DNA from 2 places in the Leifsonia sp. Soil_N53 genome. Region 2 is predicted to be linked to the other one. Evidence: predicted binding sites of a transcription regulator. Region 2 holds the regulator's gene; the other holds the start of a gene.

Region 1 (11,822 bases), on a different contig from region 2:
GAGGGCGCCTCCCGCGAACGGGAGACGCCCTCTACAGCGTGTCGGACGGACTCAGAAGTCCATGCCGGCGCCCGGGTCGCCGACCGGTGCGGCGTTCTTCTCGGGCTTGTCGGCGACGACGGCCTCGGTGGTGAGGAACAGGCCCGCGATCGACGCGGCGTTCTGCAGCGCCGAGCGGGTGACCTTCACCGGGTCGTTGATGCCGGAGGCCAGCATGTCGACGTACTCGCCGGTCGCGGCGTTGAGGCCGTGGCCCACGGGGAGCTCGCGCACCTTGGCGACCACGACGCCGGCCTCGAGGCCCGCGTTGATGGCGATCTGCTTCAGCGGAGCCTCGATGGCGACCCGGACGATGTTCGCGCCGGTCGCCTCGTCGCCCGTGAGCTGGAGCTTCTCGAACGCGGTCTTGCCGGCCTGGATGAGGGCCACGCCACCACCGGCGACGATGCCCTCCTCGACGGCGGCCTTCGCGTTGCGGACGGCGTCCTCGATGCGGTGCTTGCGCTCCTTGAGCTCGACCTCGGTGGCCGCGCCCGCCTTGATGACGGCGACGCCGCCGGCGAGCTTCGCGAGACGCTCCTGGAGCTTCTCACGGTCGTAGTCCGAGTCGGTGTTCTCGATCTCGCCGCGGATCTGGGCCACGCGACCGGCGATGGCGTCGGGGTCGCCCGCGCCCTCGACGATGGTGGTCTCGTCCTTGGTGATGACGACCTTGCGGGCCTGGCCGAGCAGGTCGAGGGTGACGTTCTCGAGCTTGAGGCCGACCTCCTCGGAGATGACCTGGCCGCCGGTCAGGATCGCGATGTCCTGCAGCATGGCCTTGCGGCGGTCGCCGAAGCCCGGGGCCTTGACGGCGACGGACTTGAAGATGCCGCGGATCTTGTTGACGATCAGGGTGGCCAGGGCCTCCCCGTCGACGTCCTCGGCGATGATGAGGAGCTGCTTGTTGGCCTGGATCACCTTGTCGACGATCGGGAGCAGGTCCTTGATCGAGGAGATCTTCTGGTTGGCGATGAGGATGTAGGTGTCCTCGAACACCGCCTCCTGGCGGTCCTGGTCGGTGACGAAGTACTGCGACAGGAAGCCCTTGTCGAAGCGCATGCCCTCGGTCAGCTCGAGCTCGGTGCCGAAGGTGTTCGACTCCTCGACGGTGACGACGCCCTCCTTGCCGACCTTGTCGATCGCCTCGGCGATGATCTCGCCGATGGTGGTGTCGCCGGCGGAGATGGACGCGGTGGCGGCGATCTCGGCCTTGGTCTCGACCTCCTTGGCGCTGGCGATGAGCTCCTCGGTCACGGCCGCGACGGCCTTCTCGATGCCGCGCTTCAGCGTGATGGGGTCGGCGCCGGCGGCCACGTTGCGGAGGCCCTCCTTGACGAGCGCCTGAGCGAGGACGGTGGCGGTGGTGGTGCCGTCGCCCGCGACGTCGTCGGTCTTCTTGGCGACCTCCTTGACGAGCTCTGCGCCGATCTTCTCGTACGGGTCGTCGAGCTCGATCTCCTTCGCGATGGAGACGCCGTCGTTCGTGATGGTGGGAGCGCCCCACTTCTTCTCGAGGACGACGTTGCGACCGCGCGGGCCCAGCGTCACCTTGACGGTGTCAGCCAGGATGTTGAGGCCGCGCTCGAGGCCGCGACGGGCTTCCTCGTCGAAAGCAATGATCTTTGCCATGTGTTTCTCGTCCCTCCCGGACGTCTGCGAAAGATTCGGTGTGTTAGCACTCGATCAGATGGAGTGCTAAAGCGATTCTGGCACTCGCGCCCATGGAGTGCAAGGCGAACGGCGAGCCCGCGTTCCGCGCAGAGAGAAAGGAGCGCCGCCCCGAAGGGCGGCGCTCCTCTTATATGGTCTTGCCGATCGCTGCGTACTACAGCGGACGCACCGACTCGGCCTGCGGGCCCTTGTTGCCCGAGCCGACCTCGAACTGCACCTGCTGGCCCTCTTCGAGAACCTTGTAGCCGTTCATGTCGATTGCGGAGTAGTGAACGAAAACGTCCTGTCCCCCACCATCGACGGTGATGAATCCGTAGCCCTTTTCAGCGTTGAACCACTTCACGGTCCCGTTCGCCATGCATTACTCCCATTGCTGTGTCGCTCGCCCGGTCCAGCGCCGCGCGTTGACTCCCGATCCTAATGCTTGCAATAGCTGTTCACGCCAGTGTTTTCGCCATTCCGTTACCAAATCGGCCCAAAGTTAAACACACATGAAACAAAGGGGTGACGCCCTGTCCCCGCTCCGGAGGACGCCCGGTCAGCCCGTGTAGTTGCTGCCGACGACCACGGTCAGGTCGGCGCCGCTGCCGGCGAAGTCCTGCGTCAGGGAGACCGTCGCCCCCGGGAGCGACTGCGCCACCCCGAGCGCCGCGGCCTCGTTCTTCGGGTCGGAGTAGTAGACGATCGTCTGCGTCAGGTCCTGCCGGTCGGCGTTCGCGACGGCCCCGACCTTCCAGCCCGCCTGCGTCAGGGTGTCGCCCACCTTGCCGCCGAGACCCGAGGTCGTGGTGCCGTTCAGCACGTTCACCGTCAGGGACGGGTCGACCGTCGGCACGATGGTCGGGGTGGGAGTCGGGGTCGGGGTGGGCGTGCCGCTGGAAGAGTTGGGCGTGCCGTGGAACGAGATGGAGCCGCTCACCAGCGACAGCCCGAAGATGCCGGCGCCGACGAGGACGACGACGGCGAGCGCCGCCCAGCCGACCGCGATCCAGCCGCGGCCCTTCGGGCGGGGAGCCCGGTGCGCCCCGACGCGCTGCAGGTCGTCGGGGATGTCGTCGAACCGGTCTCTCGGGTACTTCTCTGCCATCTACGGGTGATTCCTCGCGGTGTCAGTCGCCGGACGGGAGTGTCCGGGATCGCCGTGCAGCCAGCCTGGTCTCGCGCAGCCGGAGCAGGCGCTTGACGAGCATGGGGTCGTGCCTGAGCGCCTCCGGCCGGTCGATCAGGGCTCCGAGGAGCTGATAGTACCGCGCGGCGGAGAGGCCGAACTCCTCGCGGATGGCCTTCTCCTTGGCGCCGGCATGCCGCCACCACTGACGCTCGAACGCGAGGATCGCCGCCTCACGGTCGGTCAGGCCGCTCGCGTCCGGCGCGGGGATCCGGTGGTCCGCAGTCTCCGCCACGTGCACCGCCTCCCCTCACCGTCTCGAGTCAGCCCTTCCCCGCGCTCGCGCCTCATCCTAGGCGCGCTGTCCTGTGCGTTGCCCGTTTGGCCGCGGCAGGTCGCGCGCCGAAACAGGGAACAGCGGCGCCAGCCCTGCCGTTTAGGCTGGAGACGGACGACGAAAGGAACGCACGATGAGCGCATCGCACGAGGCAGCGCAGGGCACGGCAGCGCACGAGGGATTCGGGGTCAGCAAGACCGACGAGGAGTGGCGGCGCGAGCTGAGCCCCGAGCAGTACGCCGTGCTGCGCGAGGCGGGCACCGAGCGCCCGTGGACCGGCGAGCTGCTCGACGAGGGCCGCGCCGGCCTCTACACCTGCGCCGCGTGCGGAGCAGAGCTGTTCAAGTCGGGCACGAAGTTCGACAGCGGCTGCGGCTGGCCGAGCTTCTACGAGTCGATCCGCCCGGAGGCGGTGCAGCTCCTCGAGGACGACAGCCTGGGCATGGTGCGCACCGAGGTGCGCTGCGCGAACTGCGATTCGCACCTGGGCCACGTGTTCCCCGACGGCTTCGGCACCCCGACGGGCGACCGCTACTGCATGAACTCGATCTCGCTGAACTTCACGCCCGAGAGCTGATGGCGGACAGCGACCTGGCCGCGCGCGTGGCGGCCCGGCGGTCGTACTCGCGCGTGACGGCCGAGGCTCCGACCCACGAGGAGCTGCTGCCGCTCGTCGCCGCCGCGGGACGCGTCGCCGATCATTCGGCGCTGCATCCGTGGCGGGTCATCGAGCTGCGCGGCGACGCGCGGGAGCGCCTGGGACAGGCGTTCGTGAAGGACGCCGGGGTGACCGGCGCGGAGGCCGAGAAGCTGGCGGCCAAGCCGTTGCGCTCCTCCCTCCTGCTGGCGATCGTGGCCGTGCGCACGAAGAACGAGAAGGTGCCGGGCTGGGAGCAGGACGCGGTCGCCGCCGGCGTCGCGCACCTCCTCAGCCTGCTCCTGCACGACGCCGGCTGGGGTGTGATGTGGCGGACCGGCCACCACACCCGTTCCAAGGCCGTCCATCGGATGCACGGCCTCGCGAAGAACGAGCGGCTGCTCGGCTGGCTCTACGTGGGCGGCGTGCCCGACGACGGCAAGGAGGGCCACCGGACCACCCTCGACGCCGAGCGCTTCCTCAGCACGCTCGACTGACGATCGTCCCGTCAGGTCGTCGGCGAGCGGCGGGGCCAGCGGACGCTCGCGACGACGACCGCGAGGAGGGCGAGCAGCGTGCCGGCGATCGTCGAGAACGCCACGGGGGCGGGCGAGCTGGGCGCGAGCAGGTCGAGCAGCAGCGCGGTCACCAGCTGGCCGGCGACGGTCGCGAGGCCGAGCAGCAGCACGCCCGTGATCCGGACGAGCAGCGCGGCCGCCGCGATGAAGACGCAGCCGATCGCACCGCCGAGATACAGCCAGGGCTCGGTCGGGAGCGGCTCGGGGAGGCCGCGGACGCTCCAGTCCACGGCCGTGAGCACCAGGAGCACGCTCGTGCCGACGACGAAGTTGATGAAGGTCGCCGTCAGGGCGCTCTCGGCGACCACCCGGACCTGACCGTTGACGGCCTGCTGCCAGCCGAGGCCGAGACCCGCGATCAGCGGCAGCAGCATCAGCCAGATCGGTACGGGACCGCCGAGCTGCGCGGACACCGCCCAGCTCACGGCACCGAGCGCGATGACGGCGCCGGCGAGCCGGGCTGGCGTGATCAGGCGCCGGCCGCCCGGGCCGAGGCCGATCCGGTCGAGCACGAGCCCGCTGACGGTCTGCCCGGCGACCACCGCGACCGTGAACAGCGCGACCCCGAGCACCGCCGCGGCGACGCCCTGCGACAGCACCAGGAACGCGCCCGCGGTGCCGCCGGCGACGTACCACCAGCGCAGCTCGCGCGCGCGCAGCGCGGCCACGACCCGGCCGAGCCCGCGCCGGCCCGCGGGCGCGACGGCCATCGCGACGAGCAGGATCACCAGCCCGGAGCCGAACGAGATGACCGCGGCGGTCACGCCGTCATCGAGCCGCTGGCCCAGCTCGCCGTTGATGCGCGACTGGAGCGCGACGCCCGCCCCGCAGAAGATCGCGCAGACCAGCGCGAGCCAGAGCGGGAACGGGCGGGAGGTCACTCCGCCAAGCCTAGGGTGCGAGCGCCCAGTGCGCCGACCGCTCAGGGTGCGGAGCGGACGCTCAGGGCGCCGGCGCGTCGCCGTCGCTGGGCGAGGGGTGCGGGAGCCAGGGGATGTTCTCCTCGGGCGCGACGTCCTTCTCGAAGTCGAGGTCGTAGTCGTCGCCCCGCTCGACCAGGTCGGGCTTGTCGGCGTCGTCGGGCTCTGCTGCGTGCTTCGGCTTGTCGCTCATCCCTTCACCGTACCCGGCGACTCCGCGGCGAGGAAGGCGATCGGCGACTCGATCGCGTCGGCGATCTCGCGGAGGAAGCGGGCCGCCACACCGCCGTCGGTGACCCGGTGGTCGAAGACCAGGCTGAGCTGCACGATCCGGCGCGGGACGACGGCGCCGTCGACCACCCAGGGGCGCTCGATGACGCGGCCGATGCCGAGGATGGCGACCTCCGGGTGGTTGATGATCGCGGCGCTGCCGTCGACGCCGAGGCTGCCGTAGTTGTTCACGGTGAAGGTCGAGCCGGTCAGCTCCGCCGGCGGGAGAGCGCCGTCGCGGGCGGCGGCGGCCAGCCGGCCGAGTTCGGCGTCGAGCTCGCGGACACTCGCCCGGTCGGCGCGGCGGATGACCGGGACGAGGAGGCCGCGCGGGGTGTCGGCGGCGAAGCCGAGGTTCACCCCGGCGAACAGCTCGAGACCGTCGCCGTCCGCGGTGACCCGGCCGGCGAGCTCGGGATGCCGCCCCAGCGCGCTCAGCGCGAACCGCGAGACGAAGGCGAGCATCGAGGGGGGCTTGCCCGATGCCGCGAGGGCTCGCCTGGCCTCCCACAGCTCGGTGGCGTCGACGTCCACCCAGACGGTGGCCTCCGGGATCTCCGAGCGGCTGCGCGTCATCGTCTCGGCGACGGTGCGGCGCAGGCGGGAGAACGGGGTGACGGAGGCGATGTCGAGGCCGGTGCGGGGGTCGGCGCCGTGCCGGGGTTCGGGGGCGGGCATGGGGGTGGACGGTGCGGGACGGGTGGGTGCGGCGGTGGGCGCGGTCGCCTTCGCCGCCGCGAGTGCGGCTTCCACATCCCGTCGCGTGACGACGCCTCCCGCGCCGGTCGGCGTGAGCGAGGCGAGGTCGATGCCGTGGCTGTGCGCGAGCGCGCGGACCACCGGCGACACGACCGGCACGATCCGGCTCGGCGCTCCGGAGGTCACGCCCGGGCCGCGCTGTGCGGCGCGGCCGCGGCGGCGGGCGGTGGCGTGGTCGGTGGTGCCGTAGCCGACGAGCACCTGGCCGGAGCCGGCGGCGACCGGTTCGAGCTCGCGTTCCTGCTCGACGGCGACGGCCTCGGCCGGGCCCTCCACCTCCGCGTCCTCCCGCACCTCCAGCAGTGGCGCGCCGACCAGGATGGTCTCGCCCTCCTCGCCGTGGCAGACGGCGACGACCCCGGCGTACGGGGACGGCACCTCCACGACCGACTTGGCGGTCTCCACCTCGGCGATCGGCTGGTCCACGGCCACCGTGTCGCCGACCGCCACCAGCCAGTGCACCAGCTCGGCGTCCGCGAGTCCTTCGCCCAGATCGGGCAGCGCGAAGACCTTCATGCGTCCTCCCACTGGAGGTCGTCGACGGCGTCGAGGATGCGGTCCACACCCGGCAGGTAGTAGCGCTCCAGCTTCGGCGGCGCGAACGGGGTGTCGAAGCCGGTCACCCGGCGCACCGGCGCCTCCAGATAGTGGAAGCAGCGCTCGGAGACCCGGGCGGCGATCTCGGAGGCCACGCTCGCGAAGCCCGGCGCCTCGGCCACGACGACAGCGCGGCCGGTGGCGCGCACGGCGGCGCACACGGTCTCGTCGTCGAACGGGGTGAGGGTCCGCACGTCCACGACCGCGAGGCTGCGGCCCTCCGCGGCGGCGGCCTCCGCTGCGGCGAGCGCCACCGGGACCGTGGGTCCGTACGCGATCAGGGTCGCGTCGGTGCCCTCCCGGGCGACGCGCGCGCGGCCGAGCTCGGGCAGCGGGGCCGTCGTGTCGACCTCGCCGGTCGACCAGTACAGCTTCTTCGGCTCCAGGAACACCACCGGATCGGGGAACGCGATCGCGGCGCGCAGCAGGCCGTAGGCGTCCTGCGGCGTCGCCGGCGACACCACGGTCAGGCCAGGGGTGTGGACGTAGTAGGCCTCGGAGGAGTCGGAGTGGTGCTCGACGCCGCCGATCCCGCCCGCGAAGGGGATGCGGATGACCATCGGGAGCCGGACCTTGCCGCGGGTGCGGTTGCCCATCTTCGCCACGTGATCGACGATCTGCTCGAACGCCGGGTAGGCGAACGCGTCGAACTGCATCTCGACCACCGGGCGCATCCCGTTCATCGCCATCCCGACGGCGGTTCCGACGATGCCGGACTCGGCCAGCGGGGTGTCGAAGCAGCGCTGCTCGCCGAAGCGCTTCGTCAGGCCGTCGGTGATGCGGAAGACCCCGCCGAGCGTGCCGACGTCCTCGCCGAACACCAGCACCGACGGGTCGGCCTCGAGGGCGTCGGCGAGGGCGCGGTTGAGCGCCTGGGCCATGGTCATGGTCGCGACCGCGGGCTGCGCGGGCTCGGACGGCCGTTCGGGCTCGGGCTGCCGGTCGGCGGGGGCGTCGTGCATGAGCGTCATCGGGCGACCTCCTCGGTGCGGGACTCGGTGCGGGCCTCTGCGCGGGACTCTGCGGCGAGCTCGGCCGCCAGCAGTTCGGACTGCTCGCGCAGCTGCGGGGTCGGCTCGGCGTAGACGTACGCGAACAGGTCGAGCGGCTGCGGCTCGGCATCGGCCATGATGCGGGCGCGCAGGTCGAGGGCGACCCGTTCGGCGTCGGCCTGGAACTCGGCGACGTCGCCGTCGGTCAGGGCGCCCTCCGCCGTCAGCCAGGTGCGCAGGCGCAGCAGCGGGTCGCGGGCGAGCCACGGCTCGACCTCCGCCGCGGTGCGGTAACGGGTGGCGTCGTCGGCGTTGGTGTGCGACTTCATCCGGTAGGTGATCGCCTCCACGAGCGTGGGGCCGCCGCCCTCGCGGGCCTCCGTGACGGCCTCCCCCAGCACCGCCAGCAGCGCCGCGAGGTCGTTGCCGTCGACGAGCCGGCCGCGCATCCCGTAGCCGACGCCCTTGTGCGCGAGGCTCGGCGCGGCCGTCTGCCGGCTGAGCGGCACGGAGATCGCGTAACCGTTGTTCTGGACCAGGAAGACGACGGGGAGATGGAAGACGGCCGCGAAGTTGAGGGCCTCGTGGAAGTCGCCTTCGCTGGTGGCGCCGTCGCCGCACAGCGCGACGACCACGGTGTCCTCGCCGCGCAGCCGCGCCGCGTGCGCGAAGCCGACCGCGTGCAGCAGCTGGGTCGCCAGCGGGGTGGCCTGCGGCGCGACGCGGTACTGGTTCGGGTCGTAGCCGGAGTGCCAGTCGCCGCGCAGGAGCAGGAACGCCTCGAACGGGTCGACCCCGCGGGAGACCACGGCCACCGAGTCACGGTAGGTGGGGAACAGCCAGTCGCCGTCGCCGAGCACCATCGCCGCGGCGACCTCGCAGGCCTCCTGGCCGTGCGACGACGGGTACACGGCCAGCCTGCCCTGCCGCACCAGCGCGTCGGCCTGATCGTTGAGCCGCCTGCCCAGCACGAGCCGGCCGTAGCCCTCCCGCAGGAGGTCGGCGGACGGGAACGCGTAGTGCTCGTGCGGGTGGCCCGAGCCCTGCTCGTCGATGAGCCGCAGCGGGGTGTCGCCCGGCATCAGATCGTCGGCGTGCATCTGTTCTCCTTCGAAAGACGTCGCTGATCATCAGGATGACTTCGCTGGACCCCGTTTGCCAGGCGTCCGCGACTTTCGAGACGAATGGATGCGCAGCCGCGCGATGGATGCCAAACTGTCTTCCACCATGGACGACATCGACACCCGCATCGTGGACGCCCTGCGCGCCGACGGCCGGGCCTCCATCACGGCGGTCGCCGAGGCGGCGCACGTCTCCCGGGCCAACGCCTACGCCCGCGTCTCCCGCCTGGTCGACGAGGGCGTGATCACGGGCTTCACCGCCAAGGTCGACCCGCGCCGCTCCGGCCGCGCGTCGTCGGCGTACGTGACGATGCGCGTGGAGCAGGCGGCCTGGCACGACCTCCGCGAACGGCTGCGCGCCATCCCGGAGGTGGAGCACTTCGCACTGGTCGGCGGCGACTTCGACGTCATCCTGCTGGTGCGGGCGCGCGACAACGAAGACCTGCGGCGGGTGGTGCTGGAGGAGCTGACCAGCATCCCGTCGGTGCGGGACACCAAAACGTCGCTGGTGTTCGAGGATCACGACCTGCGCTAGGCGGCTGGTGCGCGGGGACACGGGACTCGGTACGCTCGCGTCATGGCGGGCGCGCTCACCTCGGAGCTGACGGTCGGGGACCTGATGGCCCTCGCCCGGCTGGGCGACCGCGCGGCCGTGGACGGGCTCACGGTCGCGCTGACCTGGCGGTACGAGCACACGCTGACGCTGGCGAAGGCGCTGGCCGCGGCCGGATCCGGGGTGATCCTGTCGCTCGTGGTGCCGGTGCTGCAGTCGGATCCGGCGGTGAATCCGGTGCCGGTCGCGGCGTGGCTGTGGGTGCTCATCGCGGGGACGGTCACAATGGCGAGCGGCGGCGTCTTCTACCTGCTCGCCCGGCGGGCGCAGCGGACATTCGTGCTCGCGCAGGGGCTGCTCGCCGAACTGCTCGCGCTGCGTGCGACCCCTCCTGCGCCTCCCGCCGAAGGAGGCGCCCGGTGAGCACCACCATCGTCGTCGTCCTCGCCTCCATCGTCGTGGTGCTGGCCGTCGCCATCGCCGTCGCCGCGCTCCTCGTGCGGCAGAACCGGCTCCGGTCCGACCGCGATCGGTCGGCCGCGCTCGGGACCCCCGCCGCGTGGAGTGCGCTCGACGGGATCACGCTGAGCGGGTACGCCGACGACGAGCGCGTGCGTGCGGCGGTCGACGGGTTCCTGAGGGCCGGCCGACGCGGATGAGCGGCGGTCGCCTCCCCCGCCTCCCCGTCGCGGGCGACCGGGACCCGTCGCGGGCGCACTGGATGGAGCTGTTCTTCGATCTGGTGTTCGTCGCGCTGGTCGGGCAGCTCGCCCACGGCCTGCACGCCGAACCGTCGTTCGGCACGCTCGCGGTGTTCGTCGCCCTGTTCGCGTCGGTGTGGTGGTCGTGGGTGAATCTGACCTTCGTCGTGGATGTGTCGCCGCAGCTGAGCCGCCGGCGGCTGTCGCTCGTGATGCTGATCGCGATGTTCGCGGTCGGCGCGCTCGCGGTCGCGGCCCCGGAGGCGGTCGGCGACCGGGCCTGGCTGTTCGCGGCGGGAAACGCGCTGCTGCGGGTGCTGCTGCTGGTGGTGTGGATCCGCTTCTCGTGGTCGAACGGTGTGGCCTCCCGGGTCCGCATCCTCGCCTACAACGGCCTGACCGCCGTGATCTGGCTGGTCTCGATCGTCCTCCCGGCGCCCGCGAACTACGTGCTGTGGGCGGTCGCGATCGTGCTGGAGGTCGTGCTGCTGACCGCGACCTCCGGCAGCTGGGCGGCGATCGCGCTCGACCGGCTGAACGTCGAGCACCTCTCCGAGCGGTTCGGGCTGCTCGTGATCATCGTGCTCGGCGAGTCGGTGCTGAGCATCGTCGCGGCGGTGAGCGACGCCTGGACGGTCGCCGCCGGGCTGGTCGGCGCGCTCGCGCTGCTGGTGACCTCCGGGCTGGCCTGGTCGTTCTTCCTCTACGGCGTGGATGCCATGACCAGCGGGCTGGAGCGCCTGCTGGCGGCCGGCGACGTGCGCACGATCCGGGACACCGTGGCCTTCCTCCCGTTCCTGCTGCTGGCCGGGGTCACCGCGCTCTCCGGAGCGCTCGCGGCGGCGATCGCGCATCCCGGCGAACCGCTGCCGCCGGCGCTGGCCGTCTCGCTCGGCGGCGGCATCGCGCTGTTCTACCTGACGAACGCGATCATCGCCCGGCGCTTCGGCGACCCGTGGCGGGTCGTGCTGCGCTGGGCGGTTCCGGCGGTGGGGCTGCCTCTCCTGCTCGCGCTGGCGGCGCTGTGGGTGCCCGCCGCGGCGTCGATCGGCTGCGCGGTGGTGATCCTGGGGGTGGTCGTGGCGTCCGCCGAGCTCGGCTCGCGCTCGCGGCGGTTGCTCGCCGGTCGGGGTTCTGCGAGTATTTACTAGCTGAACGTTCGTTCGGTAATTCGCATTCGAAGGAGCTGCGATGGCCGAGGCCTACCTCGTCGGAGGGGTCCGCACCGCGGTCGGACGCTACGGCGGAGCGCTGGCGGGCGTGCGGCCCGACGATCTGGCGGCACTGGTGGTCGGCGAGGCGGTGCGCCGCGCGGGCGTGGACGGGTCGGCCCTCGATGACGTGATGCTCGGGGCCGCGAACCAGGCCGGCGAGGACAACCGCAACGTGGCGCGCATGGCCGCCCTGCTGGCCGGCCTCCCGGACAGCGTGCCCGGGGTCACCGTCAACCGGCTCTGCGCGTCCGGCCTCAGTGCCGTCACCCTGGCGGGCCAGGCGATCCGCGCGGGGGACGCCGACCTCATCGTGGCGGGCGGC
Region 2 (11,822 bases):
GCGCTGGGGAGGCCGGGGGATTGGCTCTACGCGGCGTGCGACGTCGGTCAGGGCGACGCCCTCCTGCTCCGCGACGGCGGACATGTCGGCCTGATCGACGTCGGCCGCCGGCCGGGGCCGCTCGTGGAATGCCTGGACACGCTGGGCGTCGACCGGCTCGACTGGGTGCTCCTGACGCACTTCGACGCCGACCACGCGGGCGGAGCCGAGGCGGTGGTCGGCCGGACCGAGCGCGCCATCGTCGGGCGGCCGGACCGTCCCGCCGATCATGCCCTCCTGGGCCGGCTGGCCGATGCCGGCATCGCCGTCGAGCACGCCCACGCGGGCGCCGCCGGCGCGTTGGGCGGGTTGCGCTGGCGGATCCTGTGGCCGCCGCCGCCCGGCCCGGGGGAGACCGTCCTGAGCGGGAACGCGGGCAGCCTCGTCGTCCAGGCCCACGGCGCGGGTGCCGACGCACTGTTCCTCGGCGACCTCGGCGAGGGTGAGCAGGAGCAGCTCCGCCACACCGCCGCGCTCGGCGTCGTGGACGTCGTGAAGGTCGCCCACCACGGATCCGCGGATCAGAGCGAAGCCCTGTACGACGGGCTCCGGGCCCGGGTCGGCCTGGTGTCGGTCGGCGACGACAACGGCTACGGTCACCCGACGACGCGCGCGCTCGATCTGCTGGCGCGATCGGGCACCGCCGTCGCGCGCACCGATCGCTCCGGGCTCCTGCTGGTCTCGGTGGGCGCGGACAGTCCGCGGCTCTGGGTGCAGCGTGCGGACCCCGCCGCGCAGGCCGCTGCCGGTGGTCCCCTCTATCCTTTATACGGACGAGGAGGAACGTGGCGACACGAAGCAACAGCAGGGGCGGTTCACGAGGCCGGGCGTCCGGAGCACCCGCGAAGAGCGCCATCCCGCAGCTCGCCTGGAACCAGGTCCGGCCGGCGCCGATCGTCCTGGTCTCCGGCACGGAGGGCTTCCTCGCCGACCGCGCCACGCGGCTGCTGCGCGACCGCCTCAAGCAGGAGGACCCGAGCCTGGAGGTCAGCGACCTGTCGGCGGCGGACTACGCGCCGGGCGAGCTGCTCACGCTCGCGAGCCCCTCCCTGTTCGGCGAGCCGAGGCTCATCCGGGTGGACGCGGTCGAGAAGACCGGCGACCCGTTCCTCTCCGACATGCTCGACTACCTCACCGCTCCGGCCGACGGCACGGTCGTCGTCCTCCGGCACGCGGGCGGGGTGCGCGGCAAGAAGCTCCTGGACGCGATCCGCGCGGGAACCGGCGGGGGCGTGGAGGTCGTCTGCACCGAGCTCAAGAAGGACACGGAGAAGTACGACTTCGCCCAGGCGGAGTTCGCCGCGGCGGGGCGCAAGATCGCGCCGGGCGCGCTGCGGGCGCTCACCTCGGCGTTCACGGATGACCTGGCGGAGCTCGCCGCGGCCTGCCAGCAGCTCCTGTCCGACTCGGCCGAGCAGATCACCGAGGCGACGGTCGACAAGTACTACGGCGGACGCGTCGAGACCAACGCATTCCAGGTCGCAGACCAGGCGATCGCGGGGCGGTACGGGGAGGCCCTGGTGACCATGCGGCACGCCCTGGCGTCCGGCGCCGACCCGGTGCCGATGGTGGCGGCCTTCGCCAGCAAGATCCGGACGATGGCGAAACTCTCCGGCGCCCGCGGCGGCTCCGGCCAGCTCGCCCAGCAGTTCGGCCTTGCACCGTGGCAGGTCGACCGCGCCCGCCGCGACCTCTCCGGGTGGACGGAGGACGGGATCGGCCGCTGCATCGAGGTCCTCGCCGAGACCGACGCCAACGTCAAGGGCGGTGGCCGCGACCCGGTGTTCGCGCTCGAACGCATGATCCGCATCGTCAGCGCCCGCGGCCGCGGCTGACGCCGCACCGCGTAGCGGCGGCGTGCCCGACGGTGCCGCGCTTGACCGCGCCTGCCCGGCGCTGTGCCTCCCCAACGCCCCCCACATGCAGCGAACCCCCGCTCCCGTTGACACGGGGCGGGGGTTCGTCGCGGCGCGGGACAGGTCCCGCGAGCGGTCACTGCGTCAGAGCGCGGCGACCTGCTTGGCGATGGCCGACTTGCGGTTCGCCGCCTGGTTCTTGTGGATGACGCCCTTGCTGGCCGCCTTGTCGATCCGCTTCGCGGCGAGACGCAGCGCCGCGGTCGCCTTCTCCTTGTCGCCGGCGACGACGGCCTCGCGGGTGGCGCGGATGGCCGTCTTCAGCTGGCTCTTGACCGCCTTGTTGCGCTCCTGCGCCTTCTTGTTGGTCTTGTTGCGCTTGATCTGCGACTTGATGTTTGCCACGAATGGTTACTTTCGTTCGAAGTGAGTATCGGATGTTGCCGCTCAGCGAGAGAGGGCGCCTTGCGGCGTTCGTGCGGGACACCCACACGCAAGCCAACAAACAACTTTACCAGCGGCGGACCGTTGCGCCAAAACGTGTCGCCACGAGCCCGCCCGGCTCAGGCCTGTGCGAACTCCGGAGCGTAGCTGCCGGACGCGATCTCGTCGACAAGAGACGGGCCGTTGGGCTCCCAGCCGAGCTCGATCCGCGCCTTCGTGCCGCGCGCCTGCTGGTCGAGGAGCAGCGCTTCCGCGAGCCCTGCGCCCAGCCGCTCCTGGGACTGTGCGACCGTCTCGGCCTCCACTCCGGACGCGCCGGCGGCGGCCGCGGCGGCCTCGCCGAGCTCGCGCACCGTCGGGTTGGCTCCACTGGCGGCGATGTAGACGGAGCCGGCCGTGCCGTGCTCGAGCGCCAGCACGTACAGGGCGGCGAGGTCGTCCACGTGCACGGTGGACCAGTGCTGCGAGCCGTCGCCGATCAGCCGGAGCGGTGCCGCGTCGCCCGAGCCGTGCGGGGCGTCCACGATCACGCGCGCCAGGCCCGTGCCGCGGCCGTAGACCACCGACGGCACGACGACGGTCCCACGGACACCCGGGGCGGCGAGGACGACGGCCTCCGTCGCGCCGCGCCAGGCCGTGATCGCCGGCGGGGCAGCGGGGGAGTCCTCCGCGATGTCCGCGTTCGAGCCGTACGTCCAGACACCGCCGGTGTGCACGAACGGCTTGGCCGTCCCCGCGAGACCGTCGAGCACGGCCGGGATGAAGACCGGGTCGACGTCCGGCGCGGAGGCCAGGTGGATGACGCCGTCGCTCTCGCGCGCCAGCCGCGCGACGAGTTCCGCGTCGGTCGCGTCGCCGACCACGGCGGTGGCGCCGGCCGCTCGGACGGTCCCGGCCTTCGCCTCGTCGCGGACGAGCGCGGTGACGTCGTGGCCCTCCTCGAGGAGCCGGGAGAGGACGGAGGTTCCGATGTAGCCGGTCGCGCCGGTCAGGAGAATGCTCATGCCACGGGACAACGCACCGTTCGGTCGCGCATTCCCGAGGCCCCCGGCGCCGGCCCGCGCGGGTCTGCCGGCCACGGCGCGAAGCGTAGGCTCGATCCCATGACCGCTTCCAGCATCGCCATCGTCAACGCCTACGTCGTCCCGGTCGCCGGAGACCCCATCGAGAAGGGCACGGTGATCGTCGAGGACGGCCGGATCAGCACCGTCGGCCCGACTGCGGAGGTCGTCGTCCCGGCCGGCGTCCAGGTGGTCGACGCGAGCGGCAAGTGGGTGCTCCCGGGCTTCGTCGAGGCGCACGGGCACGTCGGCATCCACGAGGAGGCCAACGGCCCGGCCGGCGACGACACCAACGAGATGACGACGCCCAACACCGCCGCCGTGCGTGCGATCGACGCGGTCAACATCGACGACGAGGGCTTCCGCGACGCGCTCGCGGGCGGCGTCACCGCGATCGTCGTCAAGCCGGGCTCCGGCAACCCCATCGGCGGCCAGACCGTCGCGATCAAGAGCTGGGGCGGCCGCACCATCGACGAGCAGGTCATCCGGGAGGCCGTGAGCGTCAAGTCCGCGCTCGGCGAGAACCCGAAGCGCGTCTACGGCGGCAAGAACCAGACCCCGAGCACGCGGCTCGGCGTCGCCATGATCATCCGCCAGGCGTTCGTGGAGGCCCAGAACTACGCGGCGGCACGCGACGAGGCGGAGCGCGACGGCAAGGCGTTCGCGCGCGACCTCACCAAGGAGACTCTGGCGCGCGTCCTCGCCGGCGAGCTCGTCTGGGACCAGCACACCCACCGCCACGACGACATCGCGACCGCGATCCGTCTCGCCGACGAGTTCGGCTACAAGCTGGTCGTCAACCACGGCACCGAGGCGCACAAGATCGCCGACGTGCTCGCCGAGCGGGACATCCCGGTCATCTTCGGCCCTCTGTTCACCTCCCGCTCGAAGGTGGAGCTGCGCGACCGCGCCATCGCCAACCTCGCCCGCATCGCGGCAGCGGGCGTCCGGGTCGCCATCACGACCGACCACCCCGTGGTGCCGATCAACTTCCTGGTGCACCAGGCCTCGCTTGCGGTGAAGGAGGGGCTGCCGCGCGAGACCGCGCTGGAGGCCCTGACCGTCAACCCGGCGTCGTTCCTCGGACTGGACGACCGGGTCGGCGCGCTGAAGCCCGGGCTGGACGGCGACATCGTGGTCTGGTCCGGCGACCCGCTGGACGTGAACTCCCGGGCCGAGCGCGTCTTCATCGACGGCGCCGAGGTGTACCGCTGGGAGGACGGCGCCGGCCACGTGGTCGAGCGCGCCGAGCGCTTCGCCTGAGCGACGGGCGCGCCGAGGTTCATGGGAGAATGGCGACACAATGTCACCACGAGCCCTGAAGCCACTCGAGCCCGCCGCGACCGACCCGGCCTCCATCCGCAACTTCTGCATCATCGCGCACATCGACCACGGCAAGTCGACGCTGGCCGACCGGATGCTGCAGATCACGGGTGTGGTCTCCGACCGCGACATGCGCGCGCAGTACCTCGACCGCATGGACATCGAGCGCGAGCGCGGCATCACGATCAAGAGCCAGGCCGTGCGGATGCCGTGGGCCGTCGACGGCGGCACGTTCGCCCTCAACATGATCGACACCCCGGGGCACGTGGACTTCACCTACGAGGTGTCCCGCTCGCTCGCCGCGTGCGAGGGCGCCATCCTGCTGGTGGACGCCGCGCAGGGCATCGAGGCGCAGACGCTGGCGAACCTCTACCTGGCGCTCGAGAACGACCTCACGATCATCCCGGTGCTCAACAAGATCGACCTCCCCGCCGCCGACCCGGAGAAGTACGCGCAGGAGCTCGCCAGCCTGATCGGCGGCCGCCCGGAGGACGTGCTGCGCGTCTCCGGCAAGACCGGTATGGGCGTGGAGGCGCTGCTCGACCGGGTCGTGCAGGAGATCCCTGCGCCGGTGGGCGTGGCCGATGCTCCGGCGCGCGCGATGATCTTCGACTCCGTCTACGACAGCTATCGCGGCGTGGTCACGTACGTCCGCATGGTCGACGGCAAGCTCAGCCCGCGCGAGCGCATCCAGATGATGTCGACGAAGGCGACGCACGAGATCCTGGAGATCGGCGTCTCCGCCCCCGAGCCGACCCCCTCCAAGGGCCTCGGCGTCGGCGAGGTGGGCTACCTGATCACCGGCGTGAAGGATGTCCGCCAGTCCAAGGTCGGCGACACGATCACCACGGCCGCGAAGCCCGCGACCCAGGCCCTCGCGGGCTACACCGAGCCGAAGCCGATGGTGTTCTCCGGCCTGTACCCGATCGACGGCAGCGACTACCCGGAGCTGCGCGAGGCGCTCGACAAGCTCAAGCTGTCCGACGCCGCGCTCGTCTACGAGCCGGAGACCTCGGTCGCGCTCGGCTTCGGCTTCCGCTGCGGCTTCCTCGGCCTCCTGCACCTGGAGATCGTCACCGAACGCCTCGAACGCGAGTTCGGCCTCGACCTGATCACCACAGCCCCGAGCGTGATCTACGAGGTCACGACCGAGGACAAGAAGGTCATCACGGTCACCAACCCGAGCGAGTTCCCCGGCGGCAAGATCGCCAAGGTCGAAGAGCCGATGGTGAAGGCCGCGATCCTGGCGCCCAAGGACTACGTCGGCGTGATCATGGAGCTCTGCCAGAGCCGACGCGGCGCGCTCCTCGGCATGGAGTACCTCGGCGAGGACCGTGTCGAGATCCGCTACACCATGCCGCTCGGAGAGATCGTCTTCGACTTCTTCGACCAGCTGAAGAGCCGCACCGCGGGCTACGCCTCCCTCGACTACGAGCCCACGGGCCAGCAGGAGGCCGACCTCGTGAAGGTCGACATCCTGCTCCAGGGCGAGCAGGTGGATGCGTTCAGCGCGATCGTCCACCGCGACAAGGCGTACGCGTACGGTGTCCTGATGACCGGCCGGCTGCGCGAGTTGATCCCGCGCCAGCAGTTCGAGGTCCCCATCCAGGCCGCGATCGGCGCCCGCATCATCGCCCGCGAGAGCATCAGGGCGATGCGCAAGGACGTCCTCGCCAAGTGCTACGGCGGCGACATCACCCGCAAGCGCAAGCTCCTCGAGAAGCAGAAGGAGGGCAAGAAGCGCATGAAGATGGTCGGCCGCGTCGAGGTGCCCCAGGAGGCGTTCATCGCGGCGCTGTCGGGGGACACCGAGAAGGGCAAGGACGGGAAGAAGTAGCCGGGTTCGCACTCCCTCCCCATTTGACGCAGGATAGACAGCATGCGCCGCACCAGCTTCACCGACCAGCCCGTCACGTACGGGTTCATCGGCGGCACGCAGGCCTCCGATCTGCTCCACTACCCGCCGAAGGGCTACCGGCCGCTCGAGCGCAAGGTGCGGCTGGGCAGCGGTGAGGAGCGGTTCGAATCCGCGGCCGCCGCGCTGATGACGTGGGGCGTGCAGCGCAACAGCGGCATCCGGGTGACCGAGGTGAACGAGGGCACCGGGGTCCAGTACGAAGGCATCGAGTACGACGCCGACGGCACGCCCAAGGGGATGCGGGAGCACCGCACCGCCGAGGACGTGTTCGCCGACGACGGCACCCCGTTCATCCGCAACGGGATGACCGCCGTGCTCAAGGTGCCGTTCGGGCCGTTCCGGGTGTCCGCTCCGTGCCGCGTCGTCTACGTCGTCGACGAGCCGAACCGGCGCGGGTTCGCCTACGGCACGCTCAAGGGTCACCCGCAGAGCGGCGAGGAGGCGTTCTTGGTGGAGATGCGCGACGACGGCACCGTGTGGTTCGTGCTGCGCGCCTTCGCCCGGCCGTCCAACGCGTTCTACCGCCTGACCTCGCCCGTGCTGCGCGGCGTGCAGTCGCGTTTCACCAAGCGGTACCTGCGCGCGCTGCTGCCCGCGCGGGCGGCCTGATGCCCGGCGCCCTCCCGCTCGGGGATCCGGCCCCTGCCGACGGCGTCCTCCCGGCCAGTACAGCTCACGGCGCCGGCGAGCGCGACTTCGGCGTGTATCTGCACGTCCCCTTCTGCCGGGTGCGCTGCGGCTACTGCGACTTCAACACCTACACCGCCACCGAGCTCCGCGGTGTCTCCCAGTCCGAGTACGCGGGCCACGCCGTGCGCGAGGTGCGCTTCGCGCAGGAGGCGCTGGAGCGCAGCGGCGTCCCTGCCCGGGAGGTCTCCACCGTGTTCTTCGGCGGCGGCACGCCCACGCTGCTGCCGCCCGACGACCTGGGTGCGATGCTCGGCGCCGTGCGCGACGCCTGGGGGATCGCCGCGGGCGCCGAGGTGACGACGGAGGCCAACCCCGACTCGGTGGACGCCGACGACCTCCGCCGGCTCGCCGACGCCGGGTTCACCCGGGTGTCGTTCGGGATGCAGTCCGCCGTCCCGAGCGTGCTCGCCACGCTGGAGCGCACCCACGACCCGGAGCGCGTCCCGCTCGTCGTCCAGTGGGCGAGGGAGGCCGGCCTCCAGGTCAGCCTCGACCTCATCTACGGAACGCCGGGGGAGACCCTGGCCGACTGGTCGCGATCGCTCGAGGCGGCGCTGGCCTGCGAGCCCGACCACGTGTCGGCGTACGCCCTGATCGTCGAGCCCGGCACGAAGCTGGCGCGGCAGATCCACTCGGGAGCTGTGCAGGAGCCGGACGACGACCTCGAGGCCGACATGTACGAGCTCGCCGAGGCGCGGCTCGGCGCGGCCGGCTACGGCTGGTACGAGGTCAGCAACTGGGCGACCGACGAGGCGCACCGCTCCCGGCACAACCTGGCGTACTGGCTCGGGCACGACTGGTGGGGCGTCGGGCCCGGCGCGCACAGCCACGTCGGCGGCGTCCGCTGGTGGAACGTGAAGCATCCCGCCGCGTACGCGCAACGGGTCCTGGCGGGGGAGTCGCCCGCGGCCGGCCGCGAGACGCTCGACGGCGAGACCCGGCGCGTGGAGCGGGTCCTCCTGCTCACGCGCATCCGGGAGGGACTGCGCACCACCGAGCTGACCGAGGCCGGGCGCCGCGCGGTCGCCGGGCTGATCGCCGACGGGCTGGTGGACGCGAAAGCCGCCCTCGCCGGGTCGGTGGTGCTGACCCTGCGAGGGCGGCTGCTGGCGGACGCCGTCGTGCGACGGCTGCTCGCCGAGGAATAGCGCGGAGGCGCCCTAGCTCACGAACCTGATCGCGATCGGGTACGTGTAGAACGCGCCCTGGTTGGCCTTCACTGCGGCGATGATGCTGAAGACGATGTTCAGCACCCAGACGGCGAGGAAGATCAGGACGCCGATGCCGACGATGCTCAGGATGACGCCGACCGCGTACGCGATCGCGAGTGTGATCTGGAAGTTCAGCGCCGTCGCGGTGTGCGACCGGATGAACGGTCCGCGGTCCTTGAGGACGAGGTAGCCGACCAGGGCCGGGATGAAGCTGAACAGGATGCCGCCGATGTGGATCAGCGTCGCCCACAGCTTCTCGTCGGCCGGGCTCAGCTGCGGCTGCTGACCTCCGTACGGCTGCTGCGGGGGCGGCGGCGGGGGCGGGGGCGTAGCGGACATGGTCGTGTTCTCCTCCGATGAGTGGGAATGACGGGTCTCAGCCTAGGGGGCGGAGCGCGATCCTGAGAAGCAGCCGTGAGCCATTTCTCCGGATCGCGGTGTCACTTGATGAAGCGGAAGTTCAGGGGGTAACGGTAGGTCCCACCGCTGTTCACCCGCACGAAACCGAGGATCGAGAACACCAGGTTCACGATGTACAGCGCCCACGGGATGAGCAGGCTGAACAGCAGGTAGCCGATGCCGAACGTGAACGAGCCGATGATCACGCCGAGGATCTGAGAGGCCACCCAGGCCAGGATCCAGGTGATCTGCCAGTTCAGCGCCTCCTTGGCCTCCTGGTTGGTGAGGGCGCCGCGGTCCTTGAACACGAGCCAGATGATCAGGGACGGGAGGAACCAGAGGATGCCGCCGAGGTGGGCGAAGGACGCCCACTGCTTGTCCTGGGCGGGGTCGAGCGGCGCGGCGGGAGCGGTCGCGTACTGCGGCGGGACGGCGCCGGCGGGCTGACCGGCGGGAGGGGTGTACGGCTGCTGAGGCGGCACGGCGCCGGCGGGCTGGCCCGGCGCGGAGCCGTAGGGCTGCTGCGGAGGCTGGTCGCCCTGGCCGTCGGCCGGAGGCGGGGTCGGGTCTGACATGAGGAAACCCTTTCGTGGTCGGCTGCGGGGGCTTACCTGAGCCGGTGCGCACACAGTACTGCGCGCGGGCCCCGCGGTAAATGATCCGTGTCGCGCGTTGGCCGCCCTCCCGTGACGACGCGTTATGATTAGCACTCAGGATCTTCGAGTGCCAGTTCATTCGATGTCCTCCCGAGCTCGATCCTCGGGTGCCGAAGCGACGACAGGAGGCGGTTCGCGTGGTCTCGGAACGCAGTCTGGAAGTGCTCCGCGTCATCGTGCAGGACTATGTCGCCTCGCGCGAGCCGGTGGGCTCGAAGAGCATCGTCGAACGGCACGCCTTCGGCGTCTCGGCCGCGACCATCCGCAACGACATGGCCCTCCTGGAAGAGGAGGAGCTGATCGCGGCCCCGCACACCTCGTCCGGCCGGGTTCCCACGGACAAGGGCTACCGGCTCTTCGTGGACCACCTCGCCGAGGCGCGTCCGCTGTCCGCGGCCCAGCGCACGGCGATCGAGGCGTTCCTCGGCCAGTCCCTCGATCTGGACGACGTGCTCTCGCGCACAGTGCGCCTGCTGTCGCAGCTCACCAACCAGGTCGCCCTCGTGCAGTACCCGTCGGTGGCGCGCTCGCGCATCCGGCACATCGAGCTCGTCTCGCTCGGCTCCCGGCGGCTGCTGAGCGTGCTGATCACCGACTCGGGTGCGGTGGAGCAGCGCGTGATCGAGCTGCAGGAGGAGCTGGACGACGCGGAGATCGCCGAGATCCGCGGCGCCATCAACGGCGCCGCAGCGGGGCTCCAGCTGATCGACGCGGCCGTGCGGCTGCGCGAGCTGCCCGGCCACCTGACCGAGCGGACCCGCGAGCTCGTGGCGCCGGTCGCGGGCGCCCTGCTCGACCAGATCGCCGCCAACCGGCAGGACAAGCTGGTCATGGCCGGCGCGGCCAACCTGGCCCGCACGGAGACCGACTTCCCCGGCTCCATCACGCCCGTGCTGGAGGCCATCGAGGAGCAGGTGGTGCTGCTGCGGCTCTTCGACGAGATGGCGCTGGATCAGCACGGTGTCGCGGTCAGCATCGGCCGCGAGAACGCGGTCACCGGCCTGAGCGAGACCTCCGTCATGTCGAGCGGCTACACCTCCGGCTCCGACCTGGCGCGGGTGGGCCTGCTCGGCCCGCTCCGCATGGACTACTCGGGCAACATGGCCGCGGTCCGCGCCGTGGCGCGCTACCTCTCCCGCCTGCTCGGCGACTGACCTCCGACCCCGATCACCGCCTCCACCGGCTCCGACGCAACGAACTCCGACGCAACGAACAGAAGGAAAAGCCTTACGTGGCCGACCACTACGAAGTACTCGGCGTTGACCGCAACGCCACCCCCGACGAGATCAAGAAGGCGTACCGCCGGCTCGCGCGCGAGCTGCACCCGGACGTCAACCCGAGCTCCGAGGCGCAGGAGCGCTTCAAGCTCGTCACCCACGCCTACGACGTGCTGAGCGACCCGCAGCAGCGGCAGCAGTACGACCTGGGCGGCTCGACCGGCTTCGGCGGAGCGGGAGCGGGCGACTTCGCCGGCTTCGGCGACATCTTCGAGACCTTCTTCGGCGGAGGCGGCGGCGCCACCCGCGGACCGCGCTCCCGGCGCGAGCGCGGCCAGGACGCCCTGCTGCGCGTGGAGGTCGAGCTCGACGAGGTCGTCTTCGGGACCCACCGCGACCTCGACGTGGACACGGCAGTCGTCTGCGAGACCTGCAACGGTTCGTGCTGCCAGCCCGGCACCGCCCCGGTCACCTGCGACATCTGCCACGGCACCGGCAGCATCCAGCGCTCGGTGCGCTCGCTGCTCGGCAACGTGATGACCTCCAGCCCCTGCGGCAGCTGCCGCGGCTACGGCACCGTCATCGCCACGCCGTGCGTGACCTGCCAGGGCCAGGGCCGGGTGCGCGCGCGCCGCACGGTCGCGGTGGACATCCCCGCCGGTGTCGACACCGGCCTCCGGCTGCAGATGCCGGGATCCGGCGAGGCCGGCCCCGCGGGCGGCCCGAACGGCGACCTGTACCTGGAGATCAAGGTCAAGCACCACGAGGTGTTCAGCCGCGACGGCGACGACCTGCTCTGCACGCTGGAGCTGTCGATGGCCGACGCCATCCTCGGCACGACCGCGACGGTGAAGGCGCTCGACGGCGACATCCGCCTGGAGCTCAAGCCCGGTACCCAGAGCGCGGACATCATCTCAGTGAAGGACCGCGGGATCACGCACCTGCGCGGCAGCGGCCGCGGCGACCTGCGGGTGGGTATCCAGGTGGTCACGCCGACGAAGCTCGACC

The links. The regulator HrcA, encoded in region 2, represses chaperone genes, less so after heat shock. The targets are predictions, from matches to a motif close to TTNGCACTCGNNNNNNNCGAGTGCNAA.
Region 1: a site for HrcA is predicted at 1,715-1,741, ahead of groL (chaperonin GroEL). Genes of this name have one in related genera too.

Annotation. Positions count from the first base shown of each region.
Region 1 is NZ_JBDGMM010000031.1:264-12,085, forward strand. It holds gene groL (chaperonin GroEL) at 52-1,671, opposite strand; gene AC3A3H_RS02160 (cold-shock protein) at 1,868-2,071, opposite strand; gene AC3A3H_RS02165 (LytR C-terminal domain-containing protein) at 2,252-2,800, opposite strand; gene AC3A3H_RS02170 (DUF3263 domain-containing protein) at 2,823-3,122, opposite strand; gene msrB (peptide-methionine (R)-S-oxide reductase MsrB) at 3,292-3,735, shown strand; gene AC3A3H_RS02180 (nitroreductase family protein) at 3,735-4,292, shown strand; gene AC3A3H_RS02185 (DMT family transporter) at 4,304-5,254, opposite strand; gene AC3A3H_RS02190 (hypothetical protein) at 5,316-5,486, opposite strand; gene AC3A3H_RS02195 (dihydrolipoamide acetyltransferase family protein) at 5,483-6,838, opposite strand; gene AC3A3H_RS02200 (alpha-ketoacid dehydrogenase subunit beta) at 6,835-7,890, opposite strand; gene AC3A3H_RS02205 (thiamine pyrophosphate-dependent dehydrogenase E1 component subunit alpha) at 7,887-9,011, opposite strand; gene AC3A3H_RS02210 (Lrp/AsnC family transcriptional regulator) at 9,139-9,567, shown strand; gene AC3A3H_RS02215 (hypothetical protein) at 9,610-10,008, shown strand; gene AC3A3H_RS02220 (hypothetical protein) at 10,005-10,244, shown strand; gene AC3A3H_RS02225 (low temperature requirement protein A) at 10,241-11,437, shown strand; gene AC3A3H_RS02230 (thiolase family protein) at 11,478-11,822, shown strand, end outside.
Region 2 is NZ_JBDGMM010000064.1:153,998-165,819, reverse strand. It holds partial or broken gene AC3A3H_RS14355 (ComEC/Rec2 family competence protein) at 1-417, shown strand, start outside; gene holA (DNA polymerase III subunit delta) at 825-1,874, shown strand; gene rpsT (30S ribosomal protein S20) at 2,040-2,300, opposite strand; gene AC3A3H_RS14340 (NAD-dependent epimerase/dehydratase family protein) at 2,459-3,343, opposite strand; gene AC3A3H_RS14335 (amidohydrolase) at 3,443-4,663, shown strand; gene lepA (translation elongation factor 4) at 4,704-6,560, shown strand; gene AC3A3H_RS14325 (DUF1990 domain-containing protein) at 6,603-7,250, shown strand; gene hemW (radical SAM family heme chaperone HemW) at 7,250-8,479, shown strand; gene AC3A3H_RS14315 (DUF4870 domain-containing protein) at 8,492-8,881, opposite strand; gene AC3A3H_RS14310 (DUF4870 domain-containing protein) at 8,983-9,516, opposite strand; gene hrcA (heat-inducible transcriptional repressor HrcA) at 9,735-10,751, shown strand; gene dnaJ (molecular chaperone DnaJ) at 10,829-11,822, shown strand, end outside.